Regions from separate parts of the Nocardia sp. NBC_01388 genome, predicted to be linked through region 1. Evidence: riboswitches for the same ligand, from Rfam matches in the RefSeq annotation. Region 1 holds a riboswitch; the other holds the start of a gene.
The links. A riboswitch is a leader RNA that binds a small molecule or an ion and turns the genes downstream of it on or off. The one in region 1 is predicted to bind magnesium.
Positions count from the first base shown of each region.

Region 2: another riboswitch for magnesium. It lies ahead of OG716_RS12100 (MgtC/SapB family protein); the one in region 1 lies ahead of OG716_RS27795 (NRAMP family divalent metal transporter).

Region 1 is NZ_CP109553.1:5,730,547-5,738,155, forward strand. Features, by position in the region: gene OG716_RS27775 (alpha/beta fold hydrolase) at 1-52, shown strand, start outside; gene OG716_RS27780 (acyl-CoA carboxylase subunit beta) at 321-1,874, opposite strand; gene OG716_RS27785 (ATP-grasp domain-containing protein) at 2,017-3,087, opposite strand; gene OG716_RS27790 (DUF6636 domain-containing protein) at 3,351-3,782, opposite strand; M-box (ykoK) riboswitch at 3,940-4,119, shown strand; gene OG716_RS27795 (NRAMP family divalent metal transporter) at 4,458-6,209, shown strand; gene OG716_RS27800 (DUF3558 domain-containing protein) at 6,210-6,725, opposite strand; gene OG716_RS27805 (DUF3558 family protein) at 6,731-7,243, opposite strand; gene OG716_RS27810 (hypothetical protein) at 7,279-7,609, opposite strand, start outside.
Region 2 is NZ_CP109553.1:2,480,949-2,488,557, forward strand. Features, by position in the region: gene OG716_RS12090 (MFS transporter) at 1-1,234, shown strand, start outside; gene OG716_RS12095 (helix-turn-helix domain-containing protein) at 1,338-1,745, opposite strand; M-box (ykoK) riboswitch at 1,840-2,013, shown strand; gene OG716_RS12100 (MgtC/SapB family protein) at 2,211-2,912, shown strand; gene OG716_RS12105 (ABC transporter permease) at 2,909-4,639, shown strand; gene OG716_RS12110 (nitrate/sulfonate/bicarbonate ABC transporter ATP-binding protein) at 4,651-5,967, shown strand; gene OG716_RS12115 (nuclear transport factor 2 family protein) at 6,045-6,566, shown strand; gene OG716_RS12120 (DHA2 family efflux MFS transporter permease subunit) at 6,692-7,609, opposite strand, start outside.

The DNA of each region.
Region 1 (7,609 bases):
GAAATCGAGAGTGGAGCGATGGAACAGTTCGAGAGTGCCCGCGATGCCCTGAAGGAAATGCGCCGCATCGTATTCCGGCGTCTCGTAGACCGGCCACGCGACCTTGCGCACCTCGGTCATGGTGGAGAAGCGATTGTCCAGCTGGTTCTCCGCACTCGGAAACTTCTCCCGATGGTTCCGGAAACACCACGGCTGCAGCCCCGCTCAGTTCCGGCGGACCGCGGAAGGCAGATGAGGGAACTCCCAGATATGCGAAAGGCCCTCCGCGGCTTGCCAACTCAGGGTCGACCGATCCACGGAGGGCACCCTCGGAAGCCGGCCTACATCGGGTAGATCGAGTGCTTGCGGGGGTTGAACTCCGGCTTGACCGGTGATTTGTCGCGCAGCAGTCGGAGGGCTTGGCGGATCTCCAGGCGGGTGCGCGCCGGTTCGATGACGGCGTCGATGTATCCGCGTTCGGCGGCGACCCACGGGGTGGCCATTGTCGCGTTGTACTGGTTGATCATGAATTCGCGCGCGGCCGCTCGATGTTCCTCGGCCACGGCGGCCAATTGCCGCTTGCCGATGAGGTCGACCGCGCTTTCGGCGCCGATCACAGCGATGCGCGCTGTCGGCCAAGCGAAGCTGATATCGGCGCCGACCTGACGGGCGCCCATCATCCCGTACGCGCCGCCGTAGGACTTGCGCACCACCAGGTTGATGATCGGCACCGTCGCCTCGATGATCGCGCGCGGGACACGACCGCCGCGAATGATCACGCCGTTGGCTTCCTCCACGAGGCCCGGCAGCACGCCCGGGGTATCGACGACGAAGATGAGGGGGATGTTGAACGCGTCGCAGAGCCGGATGAAGTAGGTCGACTTGTCCGAGCAGGCGGCGTCGATGGAACCGCCGAGCACCAGCGGCTGGCTGGCGATCACACCGACGGGGCGACCGTCGACCCTGGCGAACCCCGTGATCAGATTCTGCGCGAACTTCTCGCGGACCTCGTGGAATTCACCGTCGTCGAAGAGCCGCAGCAGGATCTCGTGCATGTCGTAACCGGCGCGATCGGAGTCCGGGATGATCTTGTCGAGCTCGCGGTCAGAGTCTGTGATCTCCGGTTCCAGGCCCGGATTCACGATCGGCGGCTGTTCGACGCAGCTCGTCGGCATGTAGCTCAGGTAATTGCGGGCCCAGTCGTAGGCCTCCTGCTCGGTCTCGGCCACGTGATGCAGGGTGCCGCGTTTGGCCTGCACCTCCGCGCCGCCGAGCTCCTCGGCGCTGACGTCCTCACCGTTGACGGCCTTGATCACGTCCGGCCCGGTGACGAACATGTAGGAGTCTTTGGTGCCGATGAGCACATCGGTATTGATGGGCCCGTAGACCGATCCCGCGGCGCATTTGCCGAGAATGATCGAGACCTGCGGTACGTAGCCGGACAGTTTCTCCAGCACCCGGGAAATATCGCCGAACGAGGCGATGGAACCCACAGCGTCCTGAATTCGGGCGCCGCCCGAATCGTTGATCGTCACCACGGGGCACGCGTTGTCGAACGCGAATTGCAAGGCCCGCATGAACTTCTGGGCGGAGGTGACGCCGACGGTCCCGGCGTACACGGTCTGATCGTGGGAGATCACCACTACCGGACGCCCGCCGATCCGCCCGCGACCGGTGACCAGTCCGTCACCGTAGAGCGCATCCGGCTGACCGGGCTGGCGGGCCAGCGCACTGGTCTCGATGAACGTCCCGGGGTCGAGCAGCATGTGCACGCGCTCGCGAACGCTGGGAATGCCCTTCTTCGCCCGCTTGGCGATCGCGGCCTCACCCGCCGGTTCCGCGGCGATCGCCAGGATCTTGGCCAGCTCATCAAGCTTGGCCTGGGTACCGATCACGCTAACTGCCACCTTCCAACCAACTCTTATGCTCTCGCGACGTTAAGCGGTGTCGACACAGAACACATCACAGCATCAGATATACGGGATGAATCACAATCATGGTGGGGCCCACATCCCGAATCCCACAATGCCAGGTGGCTCAGACCGCGAGGCCGGCGCTCCACGAATCGGCCGCCGGTTCCGGTACTCGAATCGGTGACGCGGGCGGAGGTAATGCATCAGGAACGATCGGGCGCGGAGCGACCTCCATGACCGCTTCCGCCACCGCGAGGCAGGCGCCCAGGCGCGGCGGATTACGCAAGCCCGAATCGCCCTGCAGCAGTAGCCGGACCGCGGCCCACGGCAGGTTCACATCGGCGAAGGCCGTTTGGAACAGTCCCGCCGAGGGGCGCGGATTGGCTTCCAGCAGTACCGGTTCGCCATTGCGGTAGCGCAATTGCACATTGGTCAGATAGGCGAGTTCGAAATGCCGGACGAGTTGGCGGGCGATGTCGACCACCTCCGGGTTGTCCAGCAGCATGCGGAAGCGGCCCTGCTTCGAGCGCGGAATGCCGACCAGCAGTTCGCCTCCCGGCGCCGAGAGGCAGTCGATGCTGATCTCGGGGGCATCGAGGTACGGCATGACGAGCAGTTCGAACTCCGGTTCGCCCTCCTCCGCCGAGCGCCGCAGGGCCTCGGCCACCGCATCGACCGAGGCCACCGGGCGGGGCGGAGCCAGCAGGCTGGCCATGCTGAGCGGGCGATCGTCCAGGATTCGGAAGCCGAAGGCCGAATACTCACCGCTCGGCTTGATGCAGACGGTCTCGCCTCCTGCTGACAATTCCGCGACGGCCGCACGCAATCCGTCGGCATCGGACACCACGCGCCACGGCGGCACCGGAATGCCTGCGACACTGGCGGCTTCATAGGTCCGCGTTTTACTGGTCAGCACCTGCACCGCGGACAGCGGCGAGCACATCAGGCTGGTACCGACCGCCGCGAAATCCGCGGCGTGCCCGGCGAGGGCGTCGAGGCGGCGCGGCGGTATGAGGACATCGATGCGGTTGGTCCGGCAGAAGTCGAGCGCGAATTGCGCGTACTCGTCATTACCGACGTGGCGAGGTTCGACGGCCGGCACATCGCAGACCGACAGCGCCGCCGCGCCCGGATCCACATTGCTGGCGTACATGGTGACGTCGACCCCGTCGGGGTTCTCCCGCAGCAAGCGCATGACCTGGGCGGTTGCCGCCCCGGCACTGCTCAGCCAAATACGAAGCGTTATAGCAACGCTCCTCTCCTGTCCATGCGGCCGAGCGGTGAAACCTTCGCGCAATCCGGTGGTGGGGCGACCCTATCCCGGAAAAACGCTGCGTGCCCACCGGTCGGCGGGCACGCAGATTGTCATGATCCGGCTATCACCAGGCGTGACAGCGGACTCTCAGCACATTCCAACCAGCGCGGTCAGTGTCTGCCACCGCGGGCCGGTAATCGGATTCAGTAGACGTTGTAGAACTCGCGGGCCACCTTGAAGCCGTGGCCGGTAGTGCCGTCGGCGCATTCGACGTACTGCATGGTGACACTGCAGACCATGGTGCCTTCGCGGACCTGCTGGCCGTAATCGACTACGCGAGAATGGAAGTCGATGGGCTGATCGGTGTGACAGTTGAGCTGCGCGAAGGTCCCGTCCTGTGCGGAGAACACATCGCCGTACGCGCCGTGGCAGTTGACCGGCGCCACCGGCTGGGCGTAGCTGTGGTCCCTGATCTCGCACTCCGCACCGTGCGGGCCGATGAGGCAGCCGATGTTCCCGGACGGTGAGACGAACTGGTCGAGTTGCGCGGCATTCGCCGGGGCCGCGCTGAGCGCGAGGGCCGTGACGGTCGCCGCGACGGCACCGAGGGCGGTCGAAAAGTATGTCGCTTTCATGACTTCGGATCCTTCTGGGGTGGTCGATGAGGGTGTCCTCATGCTGTTCCCGCCCGGTTTCAGAACCCTTACGCCCGGCTTGTCAACCGGCAATCCGCGAACCGAACCGACCGGGCTGAAGTTGACATTCGCTCCGAGCACGCTCAACATTGCCGAGTCAGCACCTCGCTAGGCGAGGCTCCTGTACGAACACAGGCCACTGATCCGACGACGTCGAGAGACGCCCAGGGTTAGGACAGATCAGCCCGGATTAAGGGTTGATCCAAAGTGGCTTCCCCGGGCCGCGAGCCCCCGGATACGTCGTACAGTGCCGAAGCTCTGACGAGAGGGGTGCAGGGCTACGCCGTTGTGCGTGGCCATGTTTCCCCCTTGCCCGCGCGGTCTGACGCGATGAGTTTCACGACGTCCTCGTGCGTCATGGCGGCAAGGAGGTGAGGGACGACACATGAGTTCCGGCGATAGTCCGTATCCGAGTACGGATTTCCGATTCGTCTCGTCCCCGGCCTGCCGCATTTCGGTAATCGGCTGACCCGCGAGCACATTCGACCCTCCGGCGCACTGCCGGCGGCGTGGTAGGCGTGTGCCGCGAGCAGTTTCGGTGTGCCCGAAATCGCTAGGTGACCGGGTTGATTCCGCACGCCCGCAACACCTGATGTCGAAAGCGAGGGAACGGCAATGGCCTTCTTCTCGAATGGCGGCGACCGCCGTACCGTGACCACCGCGGCTCCCACCGGAGCCGCCGCCACCTCCGCCACCATGGACTCCGCCCATGTGGGCGATATCGTCGGCGCGCTGGGCAGTATCGGCCAGCACGACACCCTCGAAGGACGTACCCGCACACAGCGTCTGCGCATGTTGCTCGCCATCATCGGCCCCGGCCTCATCGTCATGGTCGGCGACAATGACGCCGGTGGCGTGGCCACCTACGCGCAGGCCGGACAGAACTACGGTATGGCCCTGGTCTGGACGCTGCTGCTGCTCATCCCGGTGCTGTACGTGAACCAGGAGATGGTGGTGCGGCTGGGCGCGGTCGCCGGAGTCGGGCACGCGCGCTTGATCTTCGATCGCTTCGGCAAGTTCTGGGGCGCGTTCAGCGTCGGCGACCTGTTCATCGTGAACGCGCTGACCATCGTCACCGAATTCATCGGCGTCTCCATGGCGCTGGGCTATTTCGGCCTGCCCAAGGGCATTTCGGTGCCGCTGGCAGCGGTACTGCTGTTCGCCATGGTGGCAGGCGGTTCGTTCCGCCGTTGGGAGCGTTTCCTTTTCGGGCTCATCGCCGTGAATATCGTCATGCTCCCCCTGGCCTTCATGGTGCATCCGAGTGCGCGCGACACCGCGCACGGTCTGCTCCCCTCGTTCCCCGGCGGGCTGAATTCCACACTGCTGCTGCTGATCGTCGCCATTGTCGGCACCACCGTCGCGCCCTGGCAGCTGTTCTTCCAGCAGTCGAACATCGTCGACAAGCGCATCACCCCGCGCTGGATCCGCTACGAGCGCATCGATCTGTGGATCGGCATTGTGGTGGTCATGGCCGGTGCGATCGCCATCATGGCCGCCGCGGCCTTCGGTCTCGCCGGTACCGGCGCCATCGGCAATTTCACCGATGCCGGGGCCGTTGCCCAGAGCCTGTCCGAGCACATGGGCAAGACCGTCGGCGCACTGTTCGCCATCCTGCTGTTCGACGCCTCGCTCATCGGTGCGAATGCCGTCGGCCTGGCCACCACCTATGCCCTCGGCGACACCCTGGGCAAGCGGCACTCACTGCACTGGAAGATCAGCGAAGCGCCGATGTTCTATGCGGGATACGCGGTGCTGCTGGCGATCGCGGCCGCGGTGTCGTTCAGCCCGGATCATGTGCTGGGCCTGCTGACCCAGGGTGTGCAGGCGCTGGCCGGTGTCCTACTGCCTTCCGCCACAGTGTTTCTGGTGCTGCTCTGCAATGACCGGGCGGTGCTCGGCCCGTGGGTGAATACCGTGCGGCAGAACATTGTCGCGGGTGTCATCGTGTGGTCGCTGGTGCTGCTGTCGCTGGCACTCACCGCCGCGACCTTCTTCCCCGGCCTGACCACCGGCGCCCTCGAAATCGGATTCGGCGCGGGGGTGGGCATCGGCCTGCTCGGCGGCGCGGGCATGCTGATCAGCTGGCGGATCGCCAAGCGGCGCGAAATCGAGCGCACCGCACTGGAACTCGGCGATATCGACCCGGACCAGATCGAGGAATTGGATGCGACCCCGCTCACCCGCGCCGAGCGCAAGGCGATTGTGGAGCAGGATCGCGATACCTGGCGCACCCCGGCGCTGCACACGCTGGAGCGTCCGGTGTTCAGCACGGCGCGGATGACGGGCATGCTCGCACTGCGCGGCTATCTGCTCGTGGCGGTGATACTGGTGGGCGTCAAGATCTTCCAGGCCATCACCGGCTGATCAGACGCCGTCGATCGCCAGCGTGGCCTGCATCAGGCTCATGGCGGCGGCGCACGGGTCCGGCTGTGCGGTGTGGCTGCGATTGTGCACCCACCAGGTGACTATTCCGGTATCGGAGATGGTCACCGCACAGCTGCCCGGATCGTTCGGGTCCCGCACGTACATACCCGCGAAGTGTTTGATCACCACCCGCTCGATCTGATAACCGAAATCACCGGCCACCTTGGTTTCGGTCATCAGATTGTCGTTGCGCAGCCAGGCGTAGGTCAGGCCCACGGTGCCGCCGGACGGATAGTCGCCGATCCAGTTGCAGATGGTCGGCGCGCTCTGCTGGTGCACCGACGGCACCTGCAGGGTGGTGGCGATGACCTGGTCGGGCAGTGGACCGCAGCCGGCCAGCAGGTCGGGGTCGTCGGCCGAGCGCACCGCGGTGTCCTGCTGATGGCTCGAGCATCCGGTCACGACGCCGAGGGTGGCCACGGCTACCGCCATCGCCGCAATTGTCTTGGTGAGCACGGGATTCACCCCTTTGCCAGAGTCGCCGAGGCCAGTCGATCGACGGCCGCGCAGGCGGCATCGGGCGTGGCGGCGGCGGAATCGACTGTCCAGGCGATGAAATCGGCGTCACCGGTGGGCACCGCCGCCTCGCAGGAATGCGCACCGCGCCAGCTGTATCCGGAGCGGCCGACGATGTCTACACCGTCTCGCTTCACGGAAGTCGCTGTGTCACTGTGATATTGGTCGATCGGGCTGCCCCGGAACCAGCGGAAGGTGACGCTCGATCCGTCCCGCGCCTCCCAGCGGCACAGCAGGGCGTCGCTGGAAACGAGGGTCACCGCACCGAGCCCGGACTGCGTGCCGACCTGACCGGCATCCGCCGAACCACAGAGCCCGACGTCCACCGACGGCGCGGCCACCCGCGGCTTGGAACTGGCGGGTGCGGCGGCGGGAGTGTCCCTACCCTGCGTGCCACAGGCCGAGAGCAGCAGCACGGCCAGCAGCGCCACACTCACTTTTCCCGACAATGCACGCACCATTGCGATGATAGCGACGGAAAGACTTCCCGGCGCTACGCGACCACCCGCGGCCACGGGTAGAAGGCCAGATGAATGAGCAGCACCACCAGCAATGCGAGCAGGACCGCGGCAAAGGGATGAGCGCGGCGCTCCAGATAGCCGATGGTGCGGAACAGCGTGGGGAACGGGACATCGCGGCTGAATACCAGCGAAAGCACGCTGGGAATCACCACCCAGACGAGCGCTATCAGGCCGTAGAGCACATAGGCGCCCACGTAGGTGTTCGGATCCATATGCCGCGCACCGGCCGCGAACAGCACACCGAAGACGAAGACCACCGCGGCCAGCACCAGGTACCCCACCCCGAGCAACTGGACCGGCGCA
Region 2 (7,609 bases), 3.2 Mb from region 1:
CGCCTTCTTCCCCGGACACCTCGGCGCCCTGGGCACGATGCTGGGTTTCGCGGTGTCGTTCCTGCTGCGCCCGCTCGGCGGCATGGTGTGGGGCCCGCTCGGGGACCGGGTCGGCCGCAAAACCGTGCTGGCCACCACGATTCTGCTCATGGCCGGCGCGACCGGCGCCCTGGGCATCCTGCCCACCCACGCCACCGCGGGCGTGCTGGCGCCCATTCTGCTGATCACCCTGCGCGTGGTGCAGGGCTTCTCCACCGGCGGTGAATACGGCGGCGCCGCAACCTATCTCGCCGAAACCTGCCCCGATCGCCGGCGCGGTTTCCTGGGCAGCTTCCTGGAATTCGGCACCCTGGGCGGTTTCGTCGGCGGTTCGGCGGTGGTGCTGGCCTGTCAGCTGGCGCTGGGCTCGGATGCCATGTACGCGTGGGGCTGGCGCATTCCGTTCCTGCTGGCGGTGCCGCTGGGGCTGATCGGCTGGTATCTGCGCTCACGCCTGGAGGAATCGCCGGTCTTCACCGAGGTGGCGGCCCAGAAGCAGCCGCCGACCGGATTGCGGGTGCTGTTCACCGATTACCGGCGCGAGCTGCTGACCCTGGCCGGACTGGTGGTGGCGCTCAATATCGCGAACTACACCCTGCTGACCTATCAGCCGACCTATCTGCAGCACACCCTCGGCATGGGGGAATCGACCACCACCGCCATGATGCTGATCGGCCAGGTGATCATGATGGCGGCGCTGCCGTGGTTCGGCCGTCTGTCCGACCGGGTCGGGCGCCGGCCCATGTGGCTGTATTCGCTGATCGGCCTGGCGGTGCTGGCGGTGCCGATGTACTGGCTGATGGGCCGTGGAACCGCCTGGGCCGTCGTCGGTTTCGTGACGCTGGGCCTGCTGTATCTGCCGCAGCTGGCGACCATCACGGCCACCTTCCCCGCCATCTTCCCCACCCAGGTTCGCTATGCGGGATTCGCGCTGGGCTACAACGTGTCCACCGCCGTCTTCGGCGGCACCGCACCGCTGGTGAACGAGGCGGTCATCGACGGCACCGGCTGGACCCTGTTCCCGGCGCTGTACATGGTCTTCGGCTGCGGTATCGGCCTGATCGCCTGGTTCTTCCTGCGCGAGACCGCGGGCGCCTCGCTGCGCGGCACCGATGTGCCCGATTCCGGAGAGATGCCGGTCCTCGCGAAGGCCGGCGCGGTCCCGGATGCGCGCGGTGCGGCCGTCGGCGCGTGATCGGCGGGAAGTCCGGCACACGAGGGTCCAATTCACCTGCCGGAGAACGGCTTTCCTTCCCACTCGGGAGGAGCGCTTTCCCGCCGTCGGACAGGGTGTGCCGTCAGGACGGGCTGTTCTGGGGTCGGCCGAAAAAGCGCACCATGCACGCGGGCACGCGCACGTGCTGGGCGGCGGGCGGATAGGCGGCGCGGTACATCGTCGGTGACCGTCCGAAGGTGCGGGTGAAGGTGGTGGTGAACGACCCGACGCTCAGCCAGCCGACCCGGAAGCAGATATCGGCGACGGAATGGTCGGTATAGCGCAGCAGCGCCGCGGCGCGTTCCATCCGGCGCGTGAGCAGATAGCTGTGCGGTGACTCGCCGAAGGCGCGGCGGAATTCGCGACTGAAATGCGCGCGCGACAGTCCGGCCGCCGCCGCCATATCGACCACCCCGAGGGGTTCGCCGTAGCGCGCGTCGGCGAGATCTTTCGCCCGCAGCAGATGCCGTGCGATCGGTACCGAAACCACGCTCCCGAGTATGCCGCCCCGCGGCGACATGGGTGCGACGGGCGCCACACCGGGTTGCCTCATGCACCGACCAGGGTGTTTACTCGCAACCGCAAGGTGCCGTCGTTAGCTGAGGCTCCTCTGCGGATACAGGCCGGCGACCCCGAACGTCGAGAGACGCCCCGGGTCAGGACAGGTCTCCCCGGATCAAGGGGTGATCCCGACCGGCTCCCGCCCCTGGTGCGGGTTACGCCGTGGAGTGCCAAAGGTCTTACGAGGGGTGGTCACCGTTCGGCGATTCGCGCCGGAAACCACTCCCCTGGCGCGCTCGCAGACGCAACTGGAGGTGAGTGTCATGCCCGATGGACCGGACAAAGTTCCGTTAGCCAATCGTTCACCAGGCGACACTCCCTTTCTCCGCTGCGCGGTGCTTTTCCCCCTGTAGCGTGCGTTCACGAGTGCGCCGACCTCTTAGTGGAGGGCGTCATGACCACGTGGGAAATGCTGCTTCGGCTCGGCGCGGGTGTCGGGTTCGGTGCGGTGATCGGCTTCGAGCGGCAGTACCGGGCACGCATGGCCGGATTGCGCACGAATGCCCTGGTCTCCGCCGGAGCCACCCTGTTCGTACTGCTGTCGGCACACGGTTTCAGCGGCAGCGACGCTGACCCGACTCGCGTTGCGGCACAGATTGTTTCCGGTATCGGCTTCCTCGGCGCGGGTGTCATCATGCGCGACGGGTTCAATATCCGCGGCCTCAACACCGCCGCCACGCTGTGGTGTGCGGCCGCGGTCGGCGCGCTGACCGGCGCCGGGATGTACACCACCGCCGCGGCGGGCACGGTCGCGGTCGTGGTGGTCAATACCGCGCTGCGCACCGCCGCCCGCGCGGTGGATCGGCCGGTCGATCGCGATCAGGACGCGCTGTACGCGTTCACCGCCGTCACCGATGACGCGCACGAGGCCGCGGTGCGCTCGCTGCTGGTGCAGTCCTTGACGCGCACGGACTTTCGGCTGGTGTCCATCTCCAGTCACAACACCGTGCCTGGGCGGGTGGAGGTGCGCGCGGAGTTGACCGGTGACCGCCGCGACGACCGGCAGATGGAGTCCGCGGTGAGCCGGCTGAGCTTGGAGCCGTCGGTCACCAGTGTCGGCTGGCGCACGGTGCCGCAACCGGAGGTGGAGGCATGAGCACCACCTATCCCACCCGCGGTGTGCTCGATCGCCCGCGTTCGCGCTGGGCCGATATCGCGGTCTTCGCGGGCGCGGCGGTCCTGATCTGGCTGGTGGTGCGGGTCTCGCAAGGCATGAATGTGCCTTTCGACGATTCGTCCGCACCGTCGAGCATTTCCACCGATCCCGCCGAGTTGCCCTACTACGCGGCGCGGTCGCTGCTGCGGATGTTCCTGGCGCTGGGTCTGTCGATCGTGTTCACCTTCGTGTTCGCCACCGCCGCGGCCCGGCTGCCGCGCGCGGAGAAGCTCATGCTCCCGGCGCTGGACATTCTGCAGTCGGTGCCGATCCTGGGTTTCCTGTCGGTGACCGTGACCGGATTCATCGCCCTGTTCCCGGGCTCCACACTGGGTTTGGAGGCCGCGTCGATTTTCGCGATCTTCACCTCCCAGGCCTGGAATATGGCGTTCGCGTTCCACCACAGCCTCGTTTCGCAACCGCGGGAACTCGATGAGGCGGCCCGCAATCTGAGATTGTCGCGCTGGCAGCGGTTCTGGCGACTGGATGTGCCCAGCGGCATGTTCCCGCTGGTGTGGAACGCGATGATGAGTTTCGGCGGCGGCTGGTTCTTCCTGACCGCGGCCGAGGCGATCAGCGTCAACAATCGTGAGTACGCGCTGCCGGGCATCGGCTCCTATGTCGCCAGTGCGGCCGCCGAGAGTGATACCGGCAAGGTGCTGCTGGCGATCGTGACCATGGTCGTCATGGTGGTGGGCTTGAATGTGCTGTTCTGGCGGCCGATCACGGTGTGGGTGGAGCGTTTTCGCTTCGAGGACAGCAAATCCGCGCAGGCCCCGCGCAGCCTGGTGCTGAATCTGTTGCGCCGCAGCCACATCACGGTGCTGCTGGGGCGGGTCTTCGGGCCGCTGGTGTATCCGATCGACCGGATGATGCGGGTGTTCGGCCTGGCCGAATATCAGCTGTATGTGCCCGACAAGCGCCGCCGCGCCAATGATCTGGTGTTCACACTCATCGTCTCGGCCGCGCTGGCGGTGGGCTGTTTCCTCATGCTGCGCTATATCCGGTCCACGGTCGGTTTCGAGGAACTCGCCCATGCCGCGGGCCTGGGCGCGATCACGCTGGCGCGGGTGATCGTGGTGCTGCTCTTCGCCACGGTCATCTGGGTGCCGGTCGGGGTGTGGATCGGGTTGAACCCCAAGGTGTCCCGGATCGCACAGCCGATCGTGCAGGTGCTGGCCAGCTTCCCCGCCAACTTCCTGTTCCCGCTCATCGGCGCGGTGCTGCTGGCGACCAATGCGAGCCTGCAGTGGGCGGGCATCGTGCTGATGGCCCTGGGTGCGCAGTGGTACATCCTGTTCAATGTGATCGCGGGCGCCTCGGCGGTGCCCAATGATCTGCGCGAGGCCGCGACCAGTCTGCGCCTGCCCCGCACCCTGTGGTGGCGGCGGCTGATCCTGCCCGCCATCTTCCCCAGCTTCGTCACCGGCGCGATCACCGCGGCCGGCGGGGCGTGGAATGCCGCCATCGTCGCCGAGGTCGTGAAATTCGGTGACACCACGCTGACGGCGACCGGTCTGGGTTCCTATATCGCCGATGCCACCAGCGTCGGTGACGGCCCGCGCATTCTGGTGGGCGTGCTCATCATGAGCGCCTATGTGGTCGGCCTCAATCGACTCTTCTGGCGGCGGCTCTACGCCCTGGCGCAACGCCGCTACTCGTTCTAAGGAGACTTCATATGACGACCGCAACCACCGGCGAAGTCCTCATCGATATCGACGATGTCGGTATGTCGTTCGACGGGGCGTCCGGCGAGCGCCTCAATGTGCTCGAACACGTGAATCTGCAATTGCGCGACGGGGAGATCGTGGCGCTGCTGGGCCGCTCGGGCTCGGGCAAGTCCACGCTGCTGCGGGCGGTCGCCGGACTGCTGGCACCCACCAGCGGGCAGGTTCGCTACCGGGGCACACCGCTCACCGGCGCGAATCCCGGTGCGGCACTGGTGTTCCAGTCCTTCGCGCTGATGCCGTGGCTGACCGTGCAGGACAATGTGGAACTGGGGTTGGCCGCGCGCGGTGTCCCGCCGGCGCAGCGCCGTCAGCAAGCGCTCGAGGCGATCGACCGCATCGGCCTGGACGGTTTCGAAACCGCCTATCCCAAGGAGCTTTCCGGCGGTATGCGCCAGCGGGTGGGCTTCGCGCGCGCCCTGGTGCTGGAGCCGGATCTGCTGCTGATGGATGAGCCGTTCTCGGCGCTGGACGTGCTCACGGCGGAGAATCTGCGCACCGAACTGGTGAATCTGTGGTCCACCAAGGACTTTCCGACCCGCGCGATCTGCATCGTCACCCACAATATCGAGGAGGCGGTGCAGCTGGCCGATCGCGTGGTGGTGCTGGGCGCCAATCCCGGGCACATCATCGCCGAGGTCGTGGTGGATCAACCGCGCCCGCGTAATCGCCGCGCCCCCGGTTTCATCGCCCTGGTCGATCAGATCTACGGGCTGCTCACCGGTCGCGATACCGAAATCGCCGCTGCCACACCCGATACCGGCACCCCGTTCGCCATCCCGCTGCCCGATGCCTCGGTCGGTGGCATCGCGGGTCTGCTGGAGTTGGTCTACGCCAAGGACGGTCGCGCCGATCTGCCGGTGATCGCCGACGAACTGACCTTCGAACTCGACGATCTACTGCCCCTGGTCGATGCGGCCGCCCTGCTGGGATTCCTGATCGCCGATTCCGGTGATGTGATCCTGACCAATATCGGCGCGAACTTCACCACCGCCGATATCCAGACCAGCAAGAACCTCTTCGCCACCCAGGCGCGCCGCCGCGCGCCGCTGGTACGCACCATCTGCAGTGCGCTGATCGGCAGTTCCGACGGCAGTGCCCGCGCGGATTTCTTCCAGGACCTGCTGCGGCGCGGCTTCTCCGACGAGGATGCGCGCCGGCAGCTGGAATTGGCCATCGAATGGGGCCGCTACGGCGAGTTGTACGACTACGACACCGATTCCGGCCGTATCACCGCCGACCGGGTGGGTATGTCGGCCACCGCATAGCCGCCACTTCCCGGACAACCACCGCGTCCAGGGCCGAAGTCCTGCGACAATGGGCGCGTTGCTGCGCCTGAGGTGTGGTGACGGCACCAACCGGTCGGCCGCCGTCCACCGGTCGGCCGCCGTCCACCGATCCGATGCCGTCCGCCTACTCGCCCTCGGCCTCCCCGGCGTTAGCGCCGAAGTCGTTGCCGCAGTTCCGCGGCCAGCTCTGCGGCGCTGTCGCGCAGCGCCACGGCGAAGGGGTGCTGCGCGGCGGGTCCGGTGCGGCGATAGACCATCACGGTGGGGCGGCGGAATCGTCGATGCGGATGATGGAAAGCGCGGTGCCGGCCGGACTGCTGCGCCCGATCATGGCCCAGTTCACCGATGGCTACCGCACCGATGGCTACCGCTTCGAACCCGATTTCCTGCTCGCCGACGGCGACCGGGTGGTGGTCCAGGCTCGCGGCTACGGCACGACCGCACACGGCCCGTATCACCAGACCTACTGCTTCGTTTTCCGGCTCGCGGGCGGCCGGATCACCGAGGTCATCGAGCACTGCGACACCGCTCTGGTGGAACGGGTATTGCGGCCGGTAACCGGCAGCCCGGCCCGGTAGCGCTCCCCTGTGCCCGCCGGACTGACGCGCATCGCCCCCGCTCGGATACTGCCGAGCGGGGGCGATGTGTGCGAAAACCGCCATGCGCGGGGAGGCGACGCCTCCGCGCGCACGGCGGTAAAGCCTCAGTGCGCGACGACCACCGGGGCCTCGGTGAGCTCCGGATTCTTCGGTTTGACCCGGGGCAGGAAGAACGCCGGGATCAAGGTGAGCAGCAGCAGCACCAGTGCGACCACGAAGGTGTGGCCGAAAGCCTGTGCGGCATCGGAGAATCCGCGATCGAGATCAGGCGGCGGAATCTTGCCCGCGAGCTCGGGACTGTAGCGCGAGCCGATGGCCGCACCCGCCAGGGGCCGGTGATTGAGCAGGGTGGTCAGCACCACGGAAATCGTTGCGGTGCCGATGGATCCGGCCGTCTGGTTGACGATGTTCATCAGCGTCGAGCCGCGCGCGACCTGACCGTGGGTCAGGGTCTGAATGGCGGCGGTCATGGTGGGCATCATGGTGCAGCCCATGCCCAGCCCCATGACGAACAGCGCCGCGCACAGCGCCGCGTACGGGGTATCGGATTTGACCTGGGTCAGGAAGGCCATGCCCAGCACCATGATGCTGATACCGGTGAGCACGATCTTGCCCGGGCCCATCTTGTCCACCAGCCGTCCGGCGATCGGCATGGTCAGCATGGCGCCCAAACCCTGTGGGGCGATGAGCAGACCGGCCGCGAGGGTCGATTCCCCGCGCACCTGCTGCAGATAACTCGGCAGCAGCAGACCCGAACCGAAGAACGCCATGGCGAACAGCGTCATGGTCATGACGGCGTAGCGCAGCGATTTGTTTTGGAAAAGATGCAGATCGATGAGCGGATGTTCGGTGCGCAGTGCGTGGAAGACGAACGCCACCAGCAGCAGTGCGCCGATGATCGCCGGGATGAGCACCTTCGCCGCCAGTACGGTGCCCTCACCCGGAATCGAGGACACGCCGAACAGGAACAGCGCCAGGCCCGGTGAGGCCAGCAGCATGCCGAGGAAGTCGAAACTCTCCGA